One region of the Absiella sp. AM29-15 genome, then DNA from elsewhere that is predicted to be linked to it. Evidence: predicted binding sites of a transcription regulator. Region 1 holds the regulator's gene; each other region holds the start of a gene.
What was found. The regulator HrcA, encoded in region 1, represses chaperone genes, less so after heat shock. The targets are predictions, from matches to a motif close to TTTTAGCACTNNNNNNNNNNNAGTGCTAAAA.
Positions count from the first base shown of each region.

Region 1 (4,299 bases):
AGTGATGATCTCTTCGATAACTGAACAAAGCATCATTTGGTGAAAATGTATCAGATTTATTGATGGTGATGTTTTCCATTGGTACTCCGGCATCAAGCAGCATCTGTTTATTTAATCCACGATTGTTCACCAGGGCTTTTTCATCTGATAAATATGTGATATAACCGGATGTATCAAAACTCATAGATAAAATTTGATCAATAACATCACGACCTACTTCAAAGCTTCGATAAGCGATAGCAGGCCCAATATAGGCAATCACATGCGATGGGTCCACATGCTCCTGTGTGATCAGATGCTCCATGGTTTTACGTGTGATTTCTTTTACCGTACCCTGCCAGCCACTATGAATCGCTGCTATGATATTTTGAATGGGATCATATAACAAAACAGGAACACAATCCGCATGAAATACACCAAGTAAAACATTGCTTTCTCTTGTATATAAAGCATCACAATCATCAATGGCACTTGCCTGTTCATAAGCACCCTTGCCTAAATCATCAAAGGTTACACAATGAATATGATCACTGTGTGTCTGTTTTGCGAATACACAATGTTGCAAATCTGTGCCTAAAGCATCACACAGATGTTTTCGATTTTCTATGACATGATCTAAGTTTCCACCAACATGCAACGCCATATTATTATTTTCTAAAGCTTCAAGATCACGTAATGTGGTCCCAGCCAGAATATGAATGTCACCATTCCAGTCTATTTTTTTCATAAATTACCTTCCTTTTTCTTTATCATATTATACTATGTCAAACGATGAATATTTGATATCTATAGTATATGAAATTTTGTGCGGTTATGCAAACCATATACATTATAAAGGATAAAGGCAAGGCGTTTGTTAAGGTTTTGATAATTTTTATGAGTGATATAGTACAAAATACTGGATAGAACAGGCATTTTTTCAAACAACAGGAAAATTTATTGGTAATTTAGCACTAAAGTGTTGACAGTGCTAAAATATTGTCATATACTATTAGCAGACATAGAAGTGGAGTGCTAGAAAGGAGTGGACCAGAGATGACAGAAAGACAGATTGCAATATTTAAAGCAATTGTAGATGAGTTCACAAGAACAGCAGAGCCAGTTGGTTCTAAGCGTCTGTTAGATCTTTTGGATTTCACTTGTTCAAGTGCTACTATTCGAAACGAAATGGCTGCCTTAGAGGAAATGGGCCTTTTGGAAAAGACACATACTTCCAGTGGACGAATCCCAAGCAGTAAAGGGTATCGTTTCTATGTTGAACATCTGATGGAGAAACAGCTTGATGAAGGTGTCAAACATTCCCTGCAAGCTGTGTTCTCTGAACGCCATTATTCCATGGATGAAATCGTTAAGAAAAGCTGTGATATTTTATCACAGATGACATCGTTAACATCGGTGGTATTAGGACCGGACAGCAAGTATCAGACTTTACAGCATATCCAGCTAGTTCCCTTAAATGAACGTAGTGCTGTGGCCATCTTTATTACAGATCATGGACATACAGAGAATAAAACTTTCCATTTTGGAGAAGATGTCAGTGTCAAGGATATCAAGACATGCTGTGATTTGTTGAACGATAAGTTAAGTGGTACGCCAATTGGTGAAGTTGTGAATAAGATGAAGGAAATCCAACCGCTGTTAGCAAGTCATGTTGCACGACATGAAGTGCTATTTGAAGCATTCGTAAATGCCTTTATGAAATTTGCGAGTGATAACGTATATTGCAGTGGTCAATCCAACATGTTGTATCAACCGGAATTTGCGGATATCGAAAAGCTGAAAGAACTGATGAAAATGTTAGAGGACAGCTCACTATTTCGTCAGATTGCCAATCATGATGGAAATGTCGCTATCCAGATTGGTGGAGATAATGACCTGATTCAGATTGATGATGTTGCAGTTGTCAGCAGTAAGTTCAAGCTGAACAATGAAGAACAGGGTGAGTTGATGATTGTCGGTCCAACACGTATGCAATATAACCGAGTTGTTGCTTTAATGGAATATATGAGCAAAGTGATCGAAGACTTGTATCGGGAAGAAAATCAATAGGAGGTCAACATGCAGGAAGAAAATGTAAAAGAAAAAGAAACGACCGCAGAAGAAACGTGTGAAGAAGTAAAAGAAGACGTGAAAGAAACGGTCAGTGAAGAAACTACTCCTGAAGAAAAACAGGAAGAAACAGAAAACAAAAAAGAAGACAAAAAAGGCGCAAAATTCGGCAAGAAAAAGCGCATCGAGGAATTAGAAGAAGAGAATGCAAAACTGAAGGAAGAACTTGCGGCAAGTAAGAATGCTTACTTTAAAGCATATGCAGATGCTGAAAACTTAAAGAAACGTCTGCAAAGTGAAGCTGACAACGTTCGTAAATACCGTATTCAGGGATTTGCCACAGAAGTGCTACCGGTTATTGATAACTTAGAGCGTGCACTGGATGTCAAGGTAGATGATCCTAACGTAAAAAATTACGCAAAAGGATTTGAAATGATTTACCAGCAGCTGGTGCATATTCTGGAAATGGAAGGCGTAAAGGAAATTGAGGCAAAAGATAAGCCATTTGATCCAAACTTCCATCAGGCATTGATGCAGGAAGCCAAAGAAGGCGTAGAACCTGGTATGGTTATCGAAGTTTTACAAAAAGGATATATGTTAAAAGACCGCGTATTGCGTGCAACGCTTGTTAAAGTAAGCGAATAAAAGGAGGAAACGATTATGAGTAAGATTATTGGTATTGACTTAGGTACAACAAACAGCTGTGTTGCTGTCATGGATGGTGGGGACTGCAAGGTTATTACAAACCCAGAAGGTAACCGTACAACTCCATCAGTCGTAGCATACAAAAACGGAGAACGTATCGTTGGTGATGCTGCAAAACGTCAGGTAGTAACAAACAAAAACACAGTAAGTTCTATCAAACGTTTAATGGGTACAAATGAAAAAGTAGAATTAGAAGGCAAACAATATACACCACAGGAAGTAAGTGCAATGATCCTTCAGTATTTGAAAGGTTATGCAGAAGATTACTTAGGTGAAAAAGTTGAAAAGGCTGTTATTACAGTTCCTGCATATTTCAACGATGCACAGCGTCAGGCAACAAAAGATGCTGGTAAAATTGCTGGTTTGGAAGTAGAACGTATTATCAACGAACCAACTGCAGCAGCACTTGCTTATGGTATTGATAAGACAGACAGTGAACAAAAAGTATTGGTTTATGACTTAGGTGGTGGAACATTTGATGTTTCTATCCTGGAACTTGCTGATGGAACATTTGAAGTATTATCTACAAATGGTGATACTCACTTAGGTGGAGATGACTTCGATAACGTTGTTGTTGACTGGATGGTAGATACATTCAAAAAAGAAAACGGCGTAGACTTAAGAAAAGATACAATGGCTATGCAGCGTTTAAAAGAAGCTGGTGAAAAAGCTAAGAAAGATTTATCAGGTATGGTACAGACACAGATTTCCTTACCATTTATCTCTGCTGGAGCTGATGGACCACTTCACTTTGAAGCAACATTAACACGTGCAAAATTTGATGAAATGACAAAACACTTAGTAGAACGTACAATGGAACCAGTACGTAACGCATTACGTGATGCTGGTTTAACAAAGAACGATATTCACCAGGTATTGTTAGTAGGTGGATCTACTCGTATCCCTGCTGTACAGGAAGCTGTTAAGAATGCATTAGGTAAAGAACCAAACCGTTCTGTAAACCCTGATGAAGTAGTTGCTATGGGTGCAGCAATCCAGGGTGGTGTTATCGCTGGTGATGTAAAAGATGTATTATTGTTAGACGTTACACCATTAAGCTTAGGTATTGAAACAATGGGTGGCGTGATGACTGTATTAATTCCACGTAACACAACAATCCCTACAAGTAAATCACAGATTTTCTCAACTGCTGCTGATAACCAGCCTGCTGTAGATATCCGTGTATTACAGGGTGAAAGACCAATGGCAAACGACAACAAAGAGTTAGGTATGTTTAAATTAGACGGTATCGCTCCTGCACGTCGTGGTGTGCCTCAGATTGAAGTTACATTTGATATTGACGTTAATGGTATCGTTCACGTATCTGCAAAAGATAAAGGAACAGGTAAAGAACAGTCTATCACAATTCAGAATACAAGTGGTTTAAGTGATGAAGAAATCGATCGTATGGTTCGTGAAGCTGAAGAACACAAAGCTGAAGATGAAAAACGTAAAGAAGAAATCGATTTACGTAACCGTGCTGAAGGATTTATCGCTCAGATCGACTCTATGTTAGCAGACAATGGTGATAAGATTGATGCTAAC
Region 1 covers NZ_QVFL01000013.1:107,674-111,972, reverse strand. The annotation lists gene pgeF (peptidoglycan editing factor PgeF) at 1-727, opposite strand, end outside; gene hrcA (heat-inducible transcriptional repressor HrcA) at 1,036-2,049, shown strand; gene grpE (nucleotide exchange factor GrpE) at 2,059-2,694, shown strand; gene dnaK (molecular chaperone DnaK) at 2,710-4,299, shown strand, end outside.

Region 2 (4,299 bases), on a different contig from region 1:
TTTTTTCATGGATATTTCCAAATCAAGATATTCTTTGTGATAGTCATCTTCACTTGCCAATATACAAGTATCATCTAATAAGCATATATCCTGATCAGCGTGAATGATAACATTGTGCACTTTTAATGCATCAATGACTTCCTTTATAAAAGTATCAGGAATATCTTTATGGAACAAGACACTTTCACATGCATTACATACACTGGTACGACTTGTTTTCGCATTAATTATGATGGAAAGGGCATCCTCAAGCTTTGCGTCTTTGTCTACATAAACATGACAGTTTCCTGTCCCAGTTTCTAAAACAGGTACACTGGCATTTTCTACACAGGTCTTAATTAAAGAAGCACCGCCTCTTGGAATCAAAACATCTAAATAATCATTCATACGCATCAGCTGACTGCTGGTTTCTCTTGAAGTATCCTCTAATAATGTGATGATATCAGGATTCATGTTTTGTTTCTCAAGAGCATGACGCATGAGTCTTACCAACACGATATTAGATTGAAGAATATCTTTACTACCCCTTAAAATTACAGCATTTCCAGCTTTTAAACATAAAACTGCAGCATCTACCGTAACATTTGGTCTGGCTTCATAAATCATGCCGACAACACCTAAGGCAACACGCATTTTCCCTATTTGAAGACCATTTGGTGAGGTTTTCATATCTTCGATTTCACCAATAGGATCATTTAATGCTTTCACCTGACGAACACCGACAACAATCTGTGCTAAACGTTCTTTTGTTAAATGCATACGATCAATCAGGCCTTTATTCATGCCACGTTTTTCACCTTCATCCACATCTTTTTGATTAGCAACCATGATTTCATCCATATGCTGTTCAATTTCTTGCGCAATACTTTCTAATACCGCATTCTTTTGTGCAGTAGATGCTTTCATGATATCCTTGCTTGCTGTTTTTACTGCCTTACATAATTCAATGAGTTCCATATGACTCCTCCTTTACATCAAATAATGTTCCTTTATAATTGTCTTCTAATATATCGTATAAAATAGATGGCTGTTTACCATTGGCGATTATCATTGGAATGTTATGCTCACTTGCATATTGTGCCGCATGTAATTTGGTAATCATTCCACCCGTTCCAACATTGCTGGAAGCATCCTCTGCCATAGAAAGTATATGCGAATTGATACCATCTACGACGGGAATTAGTTTTGCATCATCATACTTACTGGGGTTTTTATCATATAAACCATCAATATCACTTAAAATCACAAGCAGATCTGCATGTACTAAGTACGCTGTAATCGCAGATAAAGTATCATTATCACCATAAGCAATTTCATCAAATGCAATAGAATCATTTTCATTTACGATAGGAATTACCCCATACTGAAGCAGAGTTTCCATTGTGTTGATTACATTGACACGTGGTGTTTCATTGGCAGTTATCGTTTTTGTGATCAATAACTGTGAGATCGTCTGTCCATATTGTGAGAAGAATTTATCATAGATAAACATTAATTCACATTGACCAACACTTGCTGCTGCCTGTTTTTCACGCATAAGGGAAGGGCGGGTTTTCATTTTTAATTTACTGGCACCTGCACTGACAGCACCACTACTGACAAGTACTACATCAATTCCTTTATTTTTTATATCACTTAACACCATAGCGAGCTGATCAATTTTTCTTAAATTTAATCCGTTTTCTCTCGTAATCGTGGAAGAACCTACTTTGACAACAATTCGTTTTATATCTTTCATTTCTTTCATTCTTTTACAACCCCTTTGTAAATTGTTTCTTATATTATAGACGAGTTTTTATGAACGAGCAATGATAAATTGGAAAAGGCGAAGTTTTCTATAAAATTTAGCACTAGGGTGTTGACAGTGCTAAGAAAAAGTCCTATACTATTAGCAGACTTATGAAAAGAGTGCTAACAGGAGGTAAATGAACATGGCAAGAAAAAAACAGTTTAAGGCTGAATCAAAACGTCTGTTGGATTTAATGATCAATTCTATCTATACACATAAGGAAATCTTCTTACGTGAGCTGATTTCCAATGCAAGTGATGCAATCGATAAATTATACTATAAATCACTAAGCGAGAATTTAAGTGATGTTGATCAGAATGCATTCAAGATCCACCTGGAAATCGATAAAGAAAACCGTACTTTAAGTATTAGTGATAACGGTCTTGGTATGAACAAGGAAGAATTAGAAGAAAACCTTGGTACGATCGCAAAAAGTGGTTCTTTCGCATTTAAACAGGAATTAGAAGAAAAAGATGAAAAAGAAGATGCAGTAGATATCATCGGACAGTTTGGTGTTGGTTTCTATTCCGCATTCATGGTCGCAAACCGTGTAGATGTTGTATCTAAAAAATATGGAGAAGAAACAGCATATATCTGGAGCAGTGATGCAAGTGATGGATATACAATTGAAGAAACAAGCAAAGATGATTGTGGAACAACCATTACTTTATATCTAAAAGATAACACAGATGATGAAAACTATGATGAATATTTAGCGCAGTATGAAATTGAACGTTTGATTAAGAAATACTCTGATTACATCCGTTATCCAATCGAGATGTGGGTAGAAGAACAAAAACGTATAGAACCAGAAGATGGCGAAGAACAAAAACCAGAAGATGTGAAATATGAAACAGTAAAAGAACTGAAAACATTGAACTCTATGATTCCATTATGGAAGAGAAGTAAAAATGAAATCACAAAAGAAGAATATAACGATTTCTATAAGAGTAAATTCAATGACTTCACAGACCCTCAAAAGACAATTCACTTCTCTGTAGAAGGTAATGTAAGCTTTACTTCCTTGTTATTTATCCCAGGTAAAGCACCTATGAACTATTATTCACAGGATTACAAGAAAGGTTTACAGTTATACAGCCGTGGCGTATTCATCATGGATAATGCGGATGAACTGATTCCAGAACACTTCCGTTTTGTGAAAGGTCTGGTAGATTCTCAGGATTTAAATCTGAATATTTCTCGTGAAATGCTGCAGCATGATCGTCAGTTAAAAGTAATCGCAAATCGTATCGAAAAGAAAATCAAATCTGAACTGTTATTGATGTTGAAGAATGATCGTGAAGAATATGAAAAATTCTGGAATACATTCGGTCTACAGATTAAATTCGGTGTATACAATGGCTTTGGCGCAAATAAAGAATTGTTACAGGATTTATTATTGTTCTACTCCAGCAAGGAACAAAAACTGATTACATTAGATGAATATGTTGCACGTATGGAAGAAGGACAGGAAAACATCTACTTTATGAGTGGAGAAAAGATTGAAAAAATCGATCAGATGCCTGCTGTTCAAAAGGTTAAAGACAAAGGCTATGAAATCCTGTACTTAACAGATAATGTTGATGAATTTGTTTTACAGATTTTAGGCACATTCAAAGAAAAGAACTTCAAAAATATTTCTCAGGGTGATTTAGACTTAGATAGTGAAGAAGAAAAGAAAGAATTAGAAAAGAAAGCTGAAGAAAACAAAGATATGCTGGAAGGCTTAAAAACAGCTTTAGGTGAAAAAGTAAAAGAAGTTAAGATTTCTACACGTTTGGTAGATGATCCAGTATGCTTATCAAGTGATGAAGGTATGTCATTTGAAATGGAAAAAGTATTAAGTGCTATGCCAGAAGGCAATCCTTATGGTATGAAAGCTTCACGTATCCTGGAAATCAATCCAAACCATCCAATCTTTGAAGCATTACAGAAAGTATATGCAGAAGATAAGGATGCAGTAAAAGAATATGCAGACCTGTTATTTGATCAGGCATTATTGATTGAAGGATTCCCAATTGATAATCCAGCTGAATTCTCTAAAAAGATCTGTGAATTCATGGTAAGAGCAACAAAATAATCGTTTTGCATGATGTTGAATGAAGTGGCAGAAAAAGTTTACTGTCACTTCTTTTTTTCGCTTTTCAATTGACTTTTATAGGGGATATAAATTATACTGATATCAGGGCTTTTAAAATACATAATATGGAAATCAGCAGCATTTTGTTTCATAATGTATAAAATATGAGATAGTCCTGTTTACAATAAAATTTAGGTTTATAAGGTATAAAAACGCCGTTTTCTATAAAAAAACGATATATATAAAATAGTATACATTTTTATACAGAAAGGAGAATGTGAATATGAGAGAGGAATTGTTGGAATATATATTCAAACATACTGGTGAAGATTGTTTATCTGATTTACGTATTCCAGCAATCTTTCGGATGCATATCGTATTTGTGATGAAAATTAATGATGACATGTTTCCCGTTAGTGAATGGAATCAG
Region 2 covers NZ_QVFL01000024.1:21,624-25,922, reverse strand. The annotation lists gene DW761_RS19235 (glutamate-5-semialdehyde dehydrogenase) at 1-957, opposite strand, end outside; gene proB (glutamate 5-kinase) at 944-1,747, opposite strand; gene htpG (molecular chaperone HtpG) at 1,932-3,869, shown strand; gene DW761_RS19220 (hypothetical protein) at 4,153-4,299, shown strand, end outside.
Region 2: a site for HrcA is predicted at 1,843-1,873, ahead of htpG (molecular chaperone HtpG). Genes of this name have one in related genera too.

Region 3 (4,299 bases), on a different contig from region 1:
GCGTTTCATCGGTATCCTGATTGAACACTTTGCAGGACACTTCCCAACTTGGTTAGCACCAACACAGGTTATGGTCGTACCAGTACACTATGAAAAACATGTAGATTTCGCATCAGAAATCAATGAAAAACTGAATGCTTTAGGATTTAGAAGCAAATTAGATGCAAGAAATGAAAAATTGGGGTATCGTATAAGAGAAGCACAGATGCAGAAGGTACCTTATCAGTTGGTCATTGGAGATGGTGAAATCGAAAATCGAAGTGTAACAATACGTAAAGCGATGAGTAAAGAATCCATCACAATGCCTCTTGATGAATTTATCACTATGTTGAGTGCAGAAGTGAAGGAGAAACGTTTATGAAATTATTCAAGGGAGCACTGGCAGCAGTATTAGCCTTAACGCTTACTGCATGCTCAACAGCAAAGCAAGAAGAACCAATCAAAGTATTGACACCAATGGGAGCACCAAGTCTTTCTTTATTAGGCCTATATGGAAATGACAAGGTGACCATGGAAACAGTAGATGGTGCAGACACGCTTGCGGCAGAGTTATCCAAGGAGGATGGTAGCTATGATATCATTGTAGCACCAATCAACCAGGGAGCAGCTTTGATGAATAAAGGGAAAAGCAATTATACATTGAGCCAGGTTGTGACTTGGGGTAATCTGTATATCGTTGGTACAAGTGATGATGCCTTAGATAAAGAAGGCACATTCGCGGTATTCGGTGAAAAAGCAGTACCTCAGAAAGTATTAAATGCAAGCATGGATTTATCCACAATCAAAGCAACACCTACATACTTCAATTCCGTGAATGATGTACAGGCACAGTTGTTAAGTGGTAAAGCTAGTGTTGGCTTAATGGCAGAACCTGCAGCGACTGCTACAATTGCGAAAGCAAAAGAAAAAGGTATTGAGTTAAAAATTATCAAAGATCTGCAGAAAGAATACAAAGAAAAAAACAATCTGGAATCCAGCGGATATCCACAGGCAGCATTGTTTGTGAAAAAAGGCAGTGAAGATAAAGTCGCAAGCTATATCGAAGAAGCCGCAAAATTCGCAAATGAAACAGCACCTAAAGACAGTGATAAAATCAAAGCGCAGGTAGAAGCCGCAACAGTTGAAAAACTTGGTATTCCAAATGCAGAAATCGCAGTGAAAACATGGGAACGTCAAAATATCCATATCAAAAAAGCAACAGATGTAAAAACCGATATTGAAACATTCTTGAAACAGTTTAAATTAACACTTACAGATGAGATGTATACAAAATAGGGAGATGAACAAAATGAGATATGCAATTACAATGGAAAATAATATGGTGTTCCAGCACTTTGGAAAGTGTCCTTCATTCTTATTAGTGAATATGGAAAATGGTGAAATCGTATCCAAAGAAGTATTATCAAGTGGAGGAAGTGGACATGGTGCTCTTGCCACCTTACTTGCGCAGGCAAATGTAGATACGCTGATCTGCGGAGGTATTGGACAGGGTGCTAGAGATGCTTTGGCACAAAACAATATCCAGGTGATTGCTGGAGCGAATGGAAACGTGGATGTTATCATTGATGCCTTAAAAGCAGGTACATTGAAAGATGATCCAAGTGGAAGCTGTAACCATCATCATGAAGAAGGACACACCTGTGGAGATCACAGTGAAGGTGGATGTCATCATTAATCACGCAGACAATCAGCGATTATTTCACTGATTGTCTTTTTTTATTAGGAGGAGAATCTATGCTAATAAATGTACAAGAAGAATACAAAGAAGCTATCATGCAGTATCGATTAGAGCATTTAGATGAAGCAGTTATCTGTGGAAGTGGTGATCTTCAAAACTATGAGCATTATGAAGATTGGAAGAAATGGATCGATTGTCATGAACAAAAGCAGACGCTACCAAAAGGCAGGGTATGTGCCAGACAATATTTATTTGTGGAAGAGCATCAATTATTGGGAATGGTCAATATCCGCTTAGAATTAAATGACTACCTTTTTCAATATGGTGGACATATCGGTTATAGTATCGCTAGAAATCAAAGAGGAAAAGGCTATGGCAAAAAGATGCTGAAGGAAGCTTTGGCAATATGCAGACAGTTTGCAATGCATGATGTATTACTTGTGGCAAAGAAAGATAATTTGGCAAGCATTCATACAATTATATCAAATGGTGGAGTTTTTGAAAACGAAGTAAAAGATGGAAAAGAAATATTAAAACGCTATTTTATACATATTTAAGAAGCTGTACGCGTAACTTATAATATTCATATCTTGTAGATGTTAGTTTCATTTCTTTATAAATATTGAGGAAACAACAGGTAAATATATCTTAACAACGTATTTTTATGTTTATTTCCATCCTTTTAAAATTTCTTCAAAAAATTTTAGCAATCCTATTGCATAAGTGCTAAAAGTGAGTATAATATATGGTGTTAGCAGTAATGAACTGCGAGTGCTAAAATGATGAAGGAGGTACTTTGAAATGTTAAAACCATTACACAAGAACGTCATTTTAAAGAAAGAAGAAGTAGAAAAGAAAACAGCAAGCGGAATTATCTTGACTGAGCCAAACAAGACACAGCCAAGCATTGCTACCGTAGTAGCAGTTGGACCAGACAGTGAAGCGGATATCAAAGAAAATGACCGCGTTGTTTACAAAGAATATTCTGGTACAAAAGTTAAAGTAGATGAAGTAGAATATATCATCATCGAAGATGAAGATATCTTAGCTGTGATGGCTTAATCAAGGAGGTAATGGAAAGATGGCAAAAGAAGTTCGTTTTTCAAAAGATGCAAGAGATGCAATGTTAAAAGGTGTAAATACACTAGCTGATGCTGTACGTGTAACATTAGGACCTAAAGGACGTAATGTCGTACTTGAAAAAGAATATGGTTCTCCATTAATTACCAATGATGGTGTCAGCATCGCAAAAGAAATTGAATTAGAAGATAAATTTGAAAATATGGGTGCAAAACTGGTTTATGAAGTAGCAAACAAAACCAATGATACAGCAGGTGATGGAACAACAACTGCAACTATTTTAGCCCAGAGCATGATCAGCAACGGTTTACGTCAGGTTGAAAAAGGCGCAAATCCAGTCCTAATGAGAGAAGGTATTGAATATGCCAGCAAGGAAGTGGCAAAACACATTCTTGATAAATCTCGTAAAGTAGAAACAAGTAATGATATCGCAAGTGTTGCGGCAATTTCTAGTGGAAGCAAAGAAATCGGTCAGATTATCGCAGAAGCAATGGAAAAGGTTGGACGTAGCGGTGTAATCTCTGTAGATGAATCTAATGGTTTTGATACAGAATTAGAAATCAGTGAAGGTATGCAGTATGACAAAGGATATGTTTCTCCATACATGGTAAGTGATCATGAAAAAATGGAAGCTGTTCTTGAAAATGCATTTGTCCTTGTAACTGATCAGAAAATCAGCAATGTTCAGGAAATCCTGCCATTATTAGAACAGGTATTACAGGCAAACAAACCATTATTGATCATCGCAGATGATATTGAAAATGAAGTTGTATCTACTCTTGTTGTCAATAAATTACGTGGTACATTCAATGTTGTAGCTACAAAAGCTCCAGGCTTTGGTGACAACCAGAAGGATATCTTAGCAGATATCGCAACACTTACAAATGCAACCTTCTATTCTAAAGATTTAAGCATGGATTTAAAAGAAATGAAGATTGAAGATTTAGGTACTGTGAAGAAAGTAGTTATCACAAAAGATAATACAACTATGATTGGTGGTGCTGGTGATAAAGCAGCAATCGAAGCACGTATCAATGAAATCAGTGCACAGATGGAAAACTGCAAGAGTGAATATGATAAGAAACGTTATGCAGAACGTCTTGGTAAATTAAGTGATGGTGTCGCAATCATCAAAGTTGGCGCAACAACAGAATCTGAATTAAAAGAAAAGAAATTACGTATTGAAGATGCATTAAATGCAACACGTGCTGCTGTTGCTGAAGGTATCGTTATCGGTGGTGGTGCAGCCCTTGTGGAAGCTTATAAAGCATTAAAAGATGAATTGAAATCTGAAACAGTGGATGTTCAAAAAGGTATCAAAGTGGTATTTGATGCATTGTTGGCACCAATTGAACAGATTGCTGAAAATGCAGGATATAACGCTGAAGAAATCGTAGAAGCTCAAAAACATGCAGAAGAAAATGTTGGATTTGATGCGAAGAACGGCGTTTGGGTAAATATGTTTGATGAAGGCATCATTGACCCTACAAAGGTAACAAGAAGTGCATTATTGAATGCCGCAAGTATTTCTGCTCTGTTCT
Region 3 covers NZ_QVFL01000010.1:55,052-59,350, forward strand. The annotation lists gene thrS (threonine--tRNA ligase) at 1-361, shown strand, start outside; gene DW761_RS11255 (hypothetical protein) at 358-1,275, shown strand; gene DW761_RS11260 (NifB/NifX family molybdenum-iron cluster-binding protein) at 1,289-1,675, shown strand; gene DW761_RS11265 (GNAT family N-acetyltransferase) at 1,735-2,235, shown strand; gene DW761_RS11270 (GroES family chaperonin) at 2,480-2,740, shown strand; gene groL (chaperonin GroEL) at 2,760-4,299, shown strand, end outside.
Region 3: a site for HrcA is predicted at 2,428-2,458, ahead of DW761_RS11270 (GroES family chaperonin). Genes of this name have one in related genera too.